One region of the Bacillus xiamenensis genome, then DNA from elsewhere that is predicted to be linked to it. Evidence: riboswitches for the same ligand, from Rfam matches in the RefSeq annotation. Region 1 holds a riboswitch; each other region holds the start of a gene.
The links. Region 1 has a riboswitch for thiamine pyrophosphate ahead of tenA (thiaminase II). Riboswitches for the same ligand answer to the same signal wherever they lie in the genome.

Region 1 (4,501 bases):
ACTTCCTTTCTTTCAACCACATAGCGGTAATGCAAAGGCACTCTCAGCTGATAACCATTGACGAGTTCCTGATTTGAAAATAAATCGAAAGGCGTCCCATCATACACATGCTCCCCTTGATGAAAAAGAAGTACCTGATCAGCGCACGCATCGACGAGCTCCATATCATGTGTGACCATGATAATAGTGGTGCCTTGCCGTTGACGCTCTTTCAGACGTCTGATTAGCTCCTTCGCCGTTTTCTCGTCCTGCCCGAAGGTCGGTTCATCTAAAAGGAGTACATCCTGATCGAAAAGAAGCATCGTGGCGACACTTAGTCTTCTTTTCTGCCCTAAACTTAAGGTGAATGGATGCGCGTTTGCATGCTTCTCTAAGCCGAACTCTACTAATAGCTGATTCGTTTTTTCTTGCACCACTGATTCTGGCCAATTTCGCTGTCTTCCACCAAATGCGATTTCATCAAACACTGTGTCCTGTATAAATTGAAGTTCAGGATTTTGAAATACAAAGCCCGCCTCTTCATATAGTGATCGGTCAGACCACTTTTTTAGATGTTTTTCTTTTAAGAAAATGTGGCCTTTTTTTAATGGCTCTAAACGTATGACATGTTTAAGAAACGTACTTTTCCCGCTTCCATTTTCACCGATGATCGCAACCCAATCGCCTGCTTTTATGTCTAGCTGCAGGTCATCTATAATCCTTTTTTTCCCGTAGCTTAGTTGAAGGTGTTCGGTTCGAAGGATTGTCTCTCCATCTATTGATGAGACTTTCTCATGCCGCTCTTTTCTTGCCTCAAAGGTTTGCATGAGTGTTTGGCTTAGTGGATGAAATGGATCTTGTACGACTGTGGACCATTTCTCGGGAAATATTTTCGGACGCCAAATTCCTGCCTCTTTCATTTCTTCCCCAAACGCTTTCATCACGTCTTTTGGACGTCCATCTGCTATAATACGGCCTTGATGGTCTAATAAAATCACCCGATCCATCCACTCGATCACACCGTCTAACACATGCTCCACAAAAATCATCGTTTGATCCTGATCAGCAGAAAGCTGCTGAAGCAGTTGAAATACCTCCATTCGTCCTGCTGGGTCAAGCTGTGCAGTCGGTTCATCAAAGAACAGGACATCTGGCTCTAGCGCTAGTAAACAAGCAAGCGCCAGCCGCTGCTTCATGCCGCCAGATAATGTATGAATATCTGTATTTGGAGCGACATCCAGCTTTACCTTTTGCATGAGATGTTGAATGATGTCATCCATTTCTTCACGAGGCACAGAGCGGTTCTCTAGGCTAAACGCAATTTCTTCATTGACTCGGTGCATACAAAACTGGGCGTCTGGGTCTTGAAACATGACACCTGTATGTCTTTGCAACATCACTTCTCCCTGTACATGAGCTTCCATATGTTCTGGAATGATTCCAGCAAGCACCGAAATGAGCGTGGATTTTCCGCTTCCGCTTGGTCCTAAAATCAGCACCTTTTCCCCCTTTTGAATAGAAAGAGATACTTGATGGAGCACGGGGTTCGTCTGTTCATAAAAACGGACAGTAAGGTTACTGCACGCGAGAAATGAATCCATGCTGTTCACCCTTATTTCGTTTTTCTTTCATAATGGCATATTGATTCAATACACCAGTTTTAGATAAGGCATCCACTACAACCTTTGCTAAGCATCCACCGAGTAGCATGCCACTGATGATTTGAGTGACAAGTGTCATGAGTAGCACTTGAGGGGTGTAATAACCAAAGCCATTGGCAATCAGGCTATATACCATCGCTCCTACTGCTGCAAAGGCACCAGACAGCATGAGTGTCCACATGCGATATCGCTGATAGCCAAAAAGCGCGAAGGCGATTTCTGCCCCAAAGCCTTGACATATACCAATCAGCAGCGCAGAAAGACCAAAGTGGCTGCCTGTCAGTAATTCTACGGCGGCGGCAGCTGTTTCTGCGATGAGTGCAGCTCCTGGCTTTTGGATAATGTAAGCAACGATTGGACTGGCAATGACCCAAATTCCGAACATGATGCTGCCCCCTGCTGGGCCAACAAGTGCTGTAATCGGTAAATAAAGAGTCGACCACCCTAAATAGATGACACCGCACGCTACAGATAAAATGACAGCAAGAACGACTTCTTTCATTTTCCACGTCATGAAGAATGCACCTCCATTTGGACTGGCCACTCTTCCACAGTAAAGGCCATTTCCCAAAATTGATACTCAAGTTGACAGCTTAAGATGAAGTGCTGTTTCATTTTCTCTTTTTCTTTCTCACTTGCTTCTTCTGCCCACTGATCAAGTCGTTTGCAAAGCTCCACTGTGACAGAGTCCGTTAACCCGCCATAAAACGTGATCCACTCATAAAACGGATGGGCTGTGTCAGGCTGCACATCTGAGAGCATTCGTTTGCCTATTTCCCAATAAGTCCAAGGGCACGGGAGCAGCACTGCAATGATTTCTCCAAGTGTGCCTTCCTGAGCGACTTGCAGCATGTGATGAATATAATGGTGAGCGCTTGGCGCCAAAGAAGCACCCTGAAGCTCATCATATGCTACACCTGCTACTCGGCAAAGGTTTTGATGAGGATGCGTCTCACTATCGAGTACAAACGCCATCTGTTGGTGGAAAAAGCGAATATCCTCTCTGTCTGTACACCGGCTGATTGCCGCCGCATAAATTTTAATAAAAGCATTTAAATATTCTGCATCTTGTTTGACGTAATGAATGATCTGCTCCTTTTCCAGCTTTCCTACTGCAAGTCCTCTGACAAACGGATGCTGATAAATGGCTTCAAATAATGGTTCTGCTTCTTGCCTTAATTGCGTTGAAAATGTCATAAAAAAAGCCTCCTCTTCTTCAGTTGAATAAATGAAAAAGCCACCCCAAATGGAGCGGCCTTCTTATCGATTCAATCATGAATAAGACAAGGTCCAGCTCCACTTCCCTCCGCTAGTACAAACTAGATCAGGTTCAAAGGGTCCAAGATTTTCTCTTGTCTCAGTCATACATGACTCCCCTAGTGGACTTTTGTCATTTAATTATCTTTACTCTACACATGTGGCGATTTGATGTCAACCGCCTATCTTAATTCAATGTTTTGATTGTTGGTAGCTTCTCGATTCCTGCAGCATAGTAGAAATTCAGGACACTGAAGAAATCAATTGGCTTTCCTGTTTTTAAATCAACAGCCAATATATGATCACCGTAATTTGTCAGATCATCAATGTCTAAACGCCTTGGCGTTGTCTTCCCGAGTGTATCCACAAAGGTATCATGGTAGTATTGTCCGCTAGCAAACGAAGATTGATGGTACATAAACAATGTCTCCACATCTAAGTAAACGAGAATGGCCTCAGATGAGCTCGCATAAGGGGCTGAGTACGACACTGGTGTCGAAATGCTTTTCACTTTCACGCTTGAAATAGAATGGGTTCTCTGTTCATATTTTCCATCATAGGAGAAATAAAATACACGCTCCCATTGATAATCCGCCGTCTTTGATTGGTTGTTATACACTTTTGCACCGTTCGCAAAGACGTCTCCATTTTCATACTCAGCGACAAAGTATTGCAAGGTTGACGATAGGGATACAGCACCTGTGAAATTGGGTGGATTTTTCGCATTAACCTGCAACGTGTAGGCGTCTCCGAAGTCTCCTCCGCTGGTGATACCGAATGCGTAATCACCAGCCGGTAAATTGGTTAATCCAAGCAGGCTTCCTGCCGGCTGAATGAGATCCGTCGGATAGGCTTGATCTGCTTCAAAATCAACCACAAATAATTGGACGAAATAATCAGCATTTGGAGAAGTAATCCGGCTAATAAGCGCCTGAGGTGACGATGTGCTTAAAAACCATAAATCAACTGGATCTTCCTCGTTTAAAACAGACGATTGATTGATGGCTAGTCCATCAATCGAGCGAACAGCAGACGTACGCAACTTTCCATCGGCAGCGGCTTTTCGTTTAATACTCACCCCGTTTTTCTTATCTACTTTAAACGATTTTTTCACTTGCTTTTGTTGAATCGCCGTTCCTTTATCTTGCTTGACAAATGACTCTTGCACTTGCTGAATGGCTTTTTCTGTAAGCGGCGACATTTTTCCATTTGGTTTTGGTGTATCTTCCGCTTTTATGGCTGGTGAAAATAAGCCTGTTACCAATAAAATAGATAGTAAGGCAGCGGTGATTTTTACGTAAAATGCTCTCACAGGAACATCCCCTTTTCCCTTATTTGGGTTTTTTACCCTGTGATCATTTTACCATTTTTCAATACTTGTTTTAGTCTTTTTGGAAAATTTTTATAACAAAAAACCAGCCGCATGAGATGAGTCACGACTGGTTTTTAGTGATTTATGAAATGGTTTTGACAAATAAGCGTGCTGTTTCTGCACTTGATCCTGGATTTTGTCCCGTAATGATTTGTCCATCTACAACAGCAAATGGCTCAAATGCTTCGCCTTTTTCAAATGCTGCACCTTGCTCACGAAGCTTTGTTTCTAA
Region 2 (4,501 bases), 1.3 Mb from region 1:
TTTACGGGTGTATGCCCGTATACAATCCAAGGTTTCCCGTGATACTCCTTTGCCCAGTCCTTCCTGACAGGACGCCCATCTGGCCAAGTTTCTCCTGTGACAGCTCCAAATAAAAGATAGGATCGCGTCTGTTTATTCGGTTTTCTTCCAATATCCTTTTCCCTCATCGCTGCGTGTGCAATGATTAGCTCATCTTGAATCAGCACATCATAAAGCGGCGCCTTCTCAAATAACTGCTTAAATTCATGTGATAATTTGGTCTGTTCATGGAGCGGCAGGTTTTTGATTTCGCTTACCGTTGTTTCAATGCCATGCAGTAATTTAACGGGATTTCCTTTCAAATAGCGATAAAGTTTAAAACAATGGTTGCCTGGCACGTAGCGGATCGCTCCCTTGGAATAGGCTTGTATGACAAATCGCATCACGTCTACTGATTGAGGACCTCGGTCTGTTAAATCACCAACAAGGGCTAGTGTTCTCTTATCAGGGTGGACAGGTAGTCCATGTTTGAATTTGTATCCTAGTTTGTGTATGAGGGTAAGCAGCTCTTCGTAGCAGCCGTGGATATCGCCGATGATATCGAATTTCATAAAGGTTCCTCCTGATTTTTTCATCCATTTATCGGATATAAAGAAGTTTGAATTTTAGAAAATATAACGAATGGCTTTCATTTCGTTTGGGCAATTGTTAGAATCAATGCTTTAACGTAAAACTTAAAAATTAAACATGAATGTTAGGAGGCTTTAGCCAATGGAGCATACATCTGTTTCATCACTCGTTGTCGTTATTATTGTAGCCTTTTTCACCCCTATTTTATTGCACCGGTTTAAGCTGACCATTCCGGTCGTTGTCGCCGAAATTATCATGGGGCTCATCATTGGAAAAAGCGGTCTTCAACTAGTTGTTGAACATGACGCATGGCTAGATACATTATCCATGCTAGGGTTTATTTTTCTTATGTTTTTAAGCGGACTTGAAATAGATTTTTCTTCTTTTGAATCTAAGAAGAAAGCACGAGAACTGCCCAATGGTTTAAAAGAACCAAATACATTTAAAGCAGCGACCATTATTTTTCTTGGCGTATTTTGTATTTCCTTTATCCTGTCCTATGCGTTTGTGCTTGCAGGTTTTATCCAAAATGCCTTTTTAATGACGCTTATTATTTCCACGATTTCATTAGGTGTAGTGGTTCCAACTTTAAAAGAGGAAAAGCTGATGCAGACAAATATTGGTCAAATCATTTTGCTTGTGGCTGTCATTGCTGATTTGGTGACGATGATTTTACTTGCTGTGTTTTCCTCCATTTATGGCGATGGAACAGGGAACATGTGGCTGCTCTTATTATTATTTGCTGCGGGTATTCTTCTTTATTTATTTGGCCGAGTATTTAAGACAAAATCCATTTTTCAGTCCATGTCAAAAGGAACGGTGCAAATTGGGACTAGAGCTATCTTTACTCTCATTATAGTCTTAGTTGCCTTATCTGAATCACTCGGTGCTGAAAATATTCTGGGCGCATTTTTAGCTGGTGTGCTTGTGTCTCTTCTTTCGCCTAATAAAGAGATCGTTCAGCAGCTGGACTCATTTGGATACGGATTTTTGATCCCAATCTTTTTTGTGATGGTCGGTGTGGACCTGAATATATGGGCACTCTTTAAAGATCCAACCATTTTGATCATGATTCCACTGCTGTTTATGGCATTATTGCTTAGTAAGCTCGTCCCGATTCTTTATTTGAAAAAATGGTATGACATGAAAAAGGTCGTCGGCGCTGGTTTTTTATTAACCTCGACATTATCTCTTGTCATTGCAGCTGCGACGATTGGTGAGCGGCTTGGTGTCATTGATCATAAAATGTCAGGAGCGCTTATTTTAGTTGCTGTGTTGACGAGTATTTTCACCCCTGTTTGGTTTAAGGCACTATTTAAACAAGAACGTGAAACCAATCATAAAAAGCGTGTGACTTTTATTGGGGCTAATCAGCTGACCTTACCAGTGACACTTGATTTGCATCAGGATGAATATGACATTCGTATTTTGCATGTCTTTCAAGAAAATAAAGAAGCCCTTCTTGCTGACTCGATCTTTGAAGTTGAAGCGATTGAACAATATGACGATGAGACGCTGAGACAGGCAGGGATTGGCCAAGAAGATGTGCTCGTTGTGGCAACAGGCAGTGAAACGAAAAATAAGGAAATTGCTTTATTTGCAAAAGAAGCAGGTGCCAAACAAGTCATTGCCAGTGTGAACAAAGCGGAGACAGAGCTGACATTAAAGGAAGCAGGCATTGATACGTTTTCTAACTTTCTTTCATCTAAAACGGTGCTAAGGGCATTGATTGAAGCACCTGATGCGATTCGTTTGTTAACGAATGAGGATTCTTCTTTGTATCAAATTCAAATGAACAATCATCGGTATCATAATGTCATGCTGAGGGAATTTCCTTTTACCGGCGATTTGGTGTTTGTCCGTATTTTTAGAGGAGTAGACAGTTTAGTACCGCATGGTGATACAACGCTTAGAAGCGGTGACCGCGTGCTTGTGTCGGGCTCTCGGGAGTATGTGGCAGGACTTAGAGCGCAGTTAGAGTTGCAATGAGCCCTTGACCGATGAACAATTCCTGATTAAGATAGAGGTACAACATGATAAGTTTGATCCACTAGGGGAGTCCTTTAAAAGGGCTGAGATAAAAGTGTCGACTTTTAGACCCTCATTACCTGAACAGGTTCATACCTGCGTAGGGAAGTGGTGCGGTGTTTGACTATGCTTTTTACAAATTCCAAACCACTTTCCACGCGGAAAGTGGTTTTTTTATATGGAAAAACAGGAGGAGAGGAACATGACATTTTCAAATGAATGTAAAGAGACAGCAGCGACTTGGTGGAATGGAAGCTTTACACATCCTTTTGTAAAAGGGATCGGAGATGGCACACTTTCACTCGATCGTTTCACCTATTATGTGATGCAGGATTCGTATTATTTAACTCATTTCGCAAAAGTACAGTCGTATGGAGCGGCCATTAGTGAGGACTTACATACGACAGGCAGAATGGCGTATCATGCACAAGGCACGTATGAAGCAGAGCTATCGCTGCATAGAAAATTTACAGAACTGCTTCAGATCTCTGATGAAGCACTCGCCAGCTTTAAGCCTTCTCCAACTGCTTATGCATATACCTCTCATATGTATCGTTCTGTGAAAAGCGGCCGCTTTGAAGAAGTTTTAGCCGCGTTACTGCCGTGTTACTGGCTATATTATGAGGTGGGGGAAAAGCTGAAACAAACAACACCTGACCATCCGATTTATCAAGAGTGGATTTTGACATACGGAGGGGATTGGTTTAAAGAGCTTGTGTTTGAACAGGTCAACCGCTTTGATGAACTCGCGGAAAGAGCGCCAGAACATGTACGGGCCAATATGAAAGAAAATTTTGTGATTTCAAGCTATTACGAGTACCATTTTTGGGAGATGGCGTATGAAAAAGAAACGTGGCAAACAGCATGCTTAGATGGGGTTGGTGCAAATGGAACTCCACGCAGTGACAAATGATTCACTTTCTGTGAGCGAGCTGATCAATCAAATAAAAGCCGTTGAGCCTGAAGTAGACTTTATTCATATACGGGAACGGTCTAAAACAGCAAGTGAGCTTGTTCATCTCGTGAAACAACTCCTTGCAGAAGGCGTTCCGAAAGAGAAGCTTATCATCAATGACCGAGTCGACGTTGCACTGCTCACCAATATTCACCGTGTGCACCTTCCAGGCCACAGCTTTTCGCCAAAGGAATTGAGACAAAAATTTCCTCACTTGCATGCGGGGGTGTCTGTTCATTCGATAGAAGAAGCCAAAGCAGCCGAGAAGAACGGGGCAGAGTATGTCATATTTGGGCACGTATATGCTACCGCATGTAAACCCGGACGAAAGGCGAGAGGCATCAAGCTTGTGGAAGAATTGACTTCTGCGCTGTCCATTCCGGTGGTCGTGATTGGTGGCATAACGCCTGATCGACTGCCAGAATTGATGCATATTGATTTAAAAGGAATAGCGGTCATGTCCGGTATTTTTACTCATCCTCAGCCGCGCAAGATGGCACAAGCATTTTCTCAAAAGCGAAAGGAGAATCCTTATGAACAAGCATTATGACGTTGTGATTATTGGTGGTGGAATCATAGGGATGTCAATCGCCTATCATCTTGCAAAAGCAGGAAAGAAAGCCCTTTTACTTGAGGCAAATGAGGTAGGAAAGCAAACAACGAGTGCGGCCGCTGGTATGCTGGGTGCACATGCTGAAGGAGAAGGTGATGAGGATATTTTCTTTCAAGTAGGGAGAAGAAGTCAGGCTCTATATAAAAAATTAAAAGTCGATCTTCAGCATGAATCGGGCATTGATATACGGGCATCAGCGGGCGGCATTATGAAGGTGGCTTTTACAGAACACGAAAAGCGTGCACTTTGCCGAATGCAGCATCTGCCCACATTTGAATGGCTTGAAGCAAGCAGCG
Region 3 (4,501 bases), 830 kb from region 1:
TATCGGTCACTAGGGAGTATTTAGCCTTGGGAGATGGTCCTCCCGGATTCCGACGGAATTTCACGTGTTCCGCCGTACTCAGGATCCACTCTGGAGAGAATGACATTTCAGTTACAGGGCTGTTACCTTCTCTGGCGGGCCTTTCCAGACCTCTTCGCTTATATCATTCCTTTGTAACTCCGTATAGAGTGTCCTACAACCCCAAGAGGCAAGCCTCTTGGTTTGGGCTGTTCCCGTTTCGCTCGCCGCTACTCAGGGAATCGCATTTGCTTTCTCTTCCTCCGGGTACTTAGATGTTTCAGTTCCCCGGGTATGCCTTCTCATACTCTATGTATTCAAGTATGGATACTACTCCATTACGAGCAGTGGGTTTCCCCATTCGGAAATCTCCGGATCAAAGCTTGCTTACAGCTCCCCGAAGCATATCGGTGTTCGTCCCGTCCTTCATCGGCTCCTAGTGCCAAGGCATCCACCGTGCGCCCTTTCTAACTTAACCATTTCTTACTTTAGAAAGAATCACTATGTGTGATGAACTTTGCATTGCATTCAATGTGAATGTATTACTTATTGTTATCTAGTTTTCAAAGAACAATCCTGTCTCGCTAGAGACATGTTTTGAAGGAATGATCCTTCAAAACTAAACAAGACCAAAACGCACACTGCTCCATATATCCTTAGAAAGGAGGTGATCCAGCCGCACCTTCCGATACGGCTACCTTGTTACGACTTCACCCCAATCATCTGCCCCACCTTCGGCGGCTGGCTCCATAAAGGTTACCTCACCGACTTCGGGTGTTGCAAACTCTCGTGGTGTGACGGGCGGTGTGTACAAGGCCCGGGAACGTATTCACCGCGGCATGCTGATCCGCGATTACTAGCGATTCCAGCTTCACGCAGTCGAGTTGCAGACTGCGATCCGAACTGAGAACAGATTTGTGGGATTGGCTAAACCTTGCGGTCTCGCAGCCCTTTGTTCTGTCCATTGTAGCACGTGTGTAGCCCAGGTCATAAGGGGCATGATGATTTGACGTCATCCCCACCTTCCTCCGGTTTGTCACCGGCAGTCACCTTAGAGTGCCCAACTGAATGCTGGCAACTAAGATCAAGGGTTGCGCTCGTTGCGGGACTTAACCCAACATCTCACGACACGAGCTGACGACAACCATGCACCACCTGTCACTCTGTCCCCGAAGGGAAAGCCCTATCTCTAGGGTTGTCAGAGGATGTCAAGACCTGGTAAGGTTCTTCGCGTTGCTTCGAATTAAACCACATGCTCCACCGCTTGTGCGGGCCCCCGTCAATTCCTTTGAGTTTCAGTCTTGCGACCGTACTCCCCAGGCGGAGTGCTTAATGCGTTAGCTGCAGCACTAAGGGGCGGAAACCCCCTAACACTTAGCACTCATCGTTTACGGCGTGGACTACCAGGGTATCTAATCCTGTTCGCTCCCCACGCTTTCGCTCCTCAGCGTCAGTTACAGACCAGAGAGTCGCCTTCGCCACTGGTGTTCCTCCACATCTCTACGCATTTCACCGCTACACGTGGAATTCCACTCTCCTCTTCTGCACTCAAGTTTCCCAGTTTCCAATGACCCTCCCCGGTTGAGCCGGGGGCTTTCACATCAGACTTAAGAAACCGCCTGCGAGCCCTTTACGCCCAATAATTCCGGACAACGCTTGCCACCTACGTATTACCGCGGCTGCTGGCACGTAGTTAGCCGTGGCTTTCTGGTTAGGTACCGTCATGGTGCAAGCAGTTACTCTTGCACTTGTTCTTCCCTAACAACAGAGCTTTACGATCCGAAAACCTTCATCACTCACGCGGCGTTGCTCCGTCAGACTTTCGTCCATTGCGGAAGATTCCCTACTGCTGCCTCCCGTAGGAGTCTGGGCCGTGTCTCAGTCCCAGTGTGGCCGATCACCCTCTCAGGTCGGCTACGCATCGTCGCCTTGGTGAGCCGTTACCTCACCAACTAGCTAATGCGCCGCGGGTCCATCTGTAAGTGACAGCCGAAACCGTCTTTCATCCTTGAACCATGCGGTTCAAGGAACTATCCGGTATTAGCTCCGGTTTCCCGGAGTTATCCCAGTCTTACAGGCAGGTTACCCACGTGTTACTCACCCGTCCGCCGCTAACATCCGGGAGCAAGCTCCCTTCTGTCCGCTCGACTTGCATGTATTAGGCACGCCGCCAGCGTTCGTCCTGAGCCAGGATCAAACTCTCCGAGGTATGCAGGATGCATATCACACATGCGTTGCTACACGATGTAGCGAACTTAGCATGTGATCATTTCCTGCCTCGTCAGTTTGACTGACTACCTATGATGTTTCATAGGATTTTTTTATTAAAACTCGAATTAACAGGTACGTTTTGTCTTGTTTAGTTTTCAAAGATCATTTTCGTTATCGCTCAGAGGCGACTTTATTAATATAACATTCTATCAAGATGAAGTCAATAACTTTTTTCTCGAATGTTATTTCTCAACCGCGCTGTTTCAGCGGCGAATACAAATATAACACCTTTTGAAATAAGAAACAAGTATTTTCTCTAAATAATTTATTTTTCCTCATTTCTTTCTATATATAGATATAAAAAGTGGTTCTCTCAGTAATTCACTATTGTTGATCCTGTAGGTCTTTAGTATATTTATAATAGATTGAAACTAAATAACCGCAGGGGGAGCTTTGTGCTGAGAGTGAACAATTCGTTGTTCTGACCCTTTGAACCTGTCAGTTAATACTGAAGTAGGAATGTGGAATCACTTGCATACATGCACTGTATCCAAGCCGATATGTTTTTCTATGAATCACATACTCATCCTGACATGGTCTCTCCTTGCACAATTCGTGAAAAGGGGATTTTTTTATGCAGAAATCAAATCAATTAGTACGACTGATGGAGATCGCCATCATGACTTCTCTTGCACTTGTATTAGATTATTTATCAGGTCTCTTTTTAAGAATGCCGAACGGCGGGTCAATTGCGCTGATCATGATTCCTGTTATTCTCATGTCTATTAGATGGGGAGTGTCTACTGGGTTTATCATCGGGGTGTTAATCGCTGGACTACAGCTGATGAATAGTCCTATCATCGCCACACCTGTACAAGGATTCCTCGATTACTTTGTCGCATCTGTAGTGATTTGTTTAAGTGGGCTATTCTCAGGATCAATTAAAAAAGCCCTTCAGGATAAAAAACGAAAGAAACAATTCTTCTATATTACTCTATCTGTCTTTACCGCCAGTTTCTTCAGGCTGCTGACGTTCTTTATTTCTGGCGTTGTTTTCTTTTCTCACAATGCACCAAAAGGAACGCCAGGATGGCTATACTCTTTATTATATAACAGCACATATATGGTTCCTTCATTTATCATTTGTAGTATTGTTCTTTGTTTACTCATCCCTAGTGCGTCTCGTTTGGTTTTTCCTCAACAAAAATAACCTGGCTTTTTCAGCAGGTTATTTTTTTATGCATAATTTTCTGCTCTATTGAATCTATTAATAGTAGAAGATTTTAAGCTGGAGGTGCGCCAATGAATTCTTACTCCATTATGCTGTGCTGCTATATTCTTAGTCTTGCCTACTTTTTGGCCAGTTTCTATGAGGCATTAAAAATAGCAGCTGTGAAAGGAAAAGTAGAGGCTGCTCCTTTTATCTCTTATATTTTACTCGCCACACTTTTTACTTTTTTCTCTCATTATTACTGGAAGCTGACGATATAATTCGGTGTACATGATCATTTAGTACAGACAACTCCCATCCATACCCAATTTCCTCATGGTTCTCACCAGCCAGCTCGAATTGGCTGGTGACGACAAAACTAGGTTGAAGCTTTTGATAAAATTGCTTCGCTGAATTCTGCTCAAATACCCAAAGCAGCATATTTTGATAGCCTTTCTTTAGTAAATAATCCACACCTTTTGCAATCAGAGCCATGCCCGCTCCTGATTTCTGTTTTTGCTGCAACAAATAGATGGCATAAAGCTCACCATCATATATTGAATAGCGCTCATCACGCTGTTTTCCAAAGGAAGCAAAACCAAATACTCCGTCCGCATCTTCTGCGACAAATGTGCCTTCAAGCGATCTGCTTCTCCAGCTCTCTTCCCGCTCCTCTACATTTAAAGCATCCAAATACGCCTGCGAAATAATGCCGTGATAAGTCGTTTGCCAGCTTTTCACATGAATCTCGGCGATTTTAGGAATATCACTATGTACTGCATGTCTCACCTTCATCTACGCCACCCCTTCTAGCAGTTTCCTATTCTATATTCATTATAATAAGTTTCTAATGTATAAAATTCAATTCGTTGACAATTTGTCAACACACCTTTATATTGGGTACGACTTCTTCTATTAAAAAGTTGATACATATGAAAGGGTGAAATAAAAGATGGAGTGTAAGACAACTGAGCTTCGGCAGCTCTTAAAGGAACAACTACAACTACGTTCTCTCTCATTAAGAGAACTCAGCACACAAACAGACATTGATAAAGCGACACT

Region 2: another riboswitch for thiamine pyrophosphate. It lies ahead of tenA (thiaminase II); the one in region 1 lies ahead of tenA (thiaminase II).
Region 3: another riboswitch for thiamine pyrophosphate. It lies ahead of thiT (energy-coupled thiamine transporter ThiT); the one in region 1 lies ahead of tenA (thiaminase II).

The regions. Positions count from the first base shown of each region.
Region 1 is NZ_CP017786.1:1,792,663-1,797,163, reverse strand. Features, by position in the region: gene BK049_RS09085 (ABC transporter ATP-binding protein) at 1-1,580, opposite strand, end outside; gene BK049_RS09080 (ECF transporter S component) at 1,555-2,154, opposite strand; gene tenA (thiaminase II) at 2,151-2,837, opposite strand; TPP riboswitch at 2,925-3,028, opposite strand; gene BK049_RS09070 (hypothetical protein) at 3,085-4,209, opposite strand; gene BK049_RS09065 (type 1 glutamine amidotransferase domain-containing protein) at 4,352-4,501, opposite strand, start outside.
Region 2 is NZ_CP017786.1:480,461-484,961, reverse strand. Features, by position in the region: gene prpE (bis(5'-nucleosyl)-tetraphosphatase PrpE) at 1-590, opposite strand, end outside; gene BK049_RS02430 (monovalent cation:proton antiporter family protein) at 751-2,598, shown strand; TPP riboswitch at 2,652-2,761, shown strand; gene tenA (thiaminase II) at 2,840-3,550, shown strand; gene tenI (thiazole tautomerase TenI) at 3,525-4,142, shown strand; gene thiO (glycine oxidase ThiO) at 4,126-4,501, shown strand, end outside.
Region 3 is NZ_CP017786.1:2,624,165-2,628,665, reverse strand. Features, by position in the region: rRNA gene BK049_RS13305 (23S ribosomal RNA) at 1-496, opposite strand, end outside; rRNA gene BK049_RS13300 (16S ribosomal RNA) at 679-2,227, opposite strand; TPP riboswitch at 2,664-2,766, shown strand; gene thiT (energy-coupled thiamine transporter ThiT) at 2,864-3,439, shown strand; gene BK049_RS19020 (hypothetical protein) at 3,532-3,720, shown strand; gene BK049_RS13290 (GNAT family N-acetyltransferase) at 3,680-4,234, opposite strand; gene BK049_RS13285 (DUF1232 domain-containing protein) at 4,392-4,501, shown strand, end outside.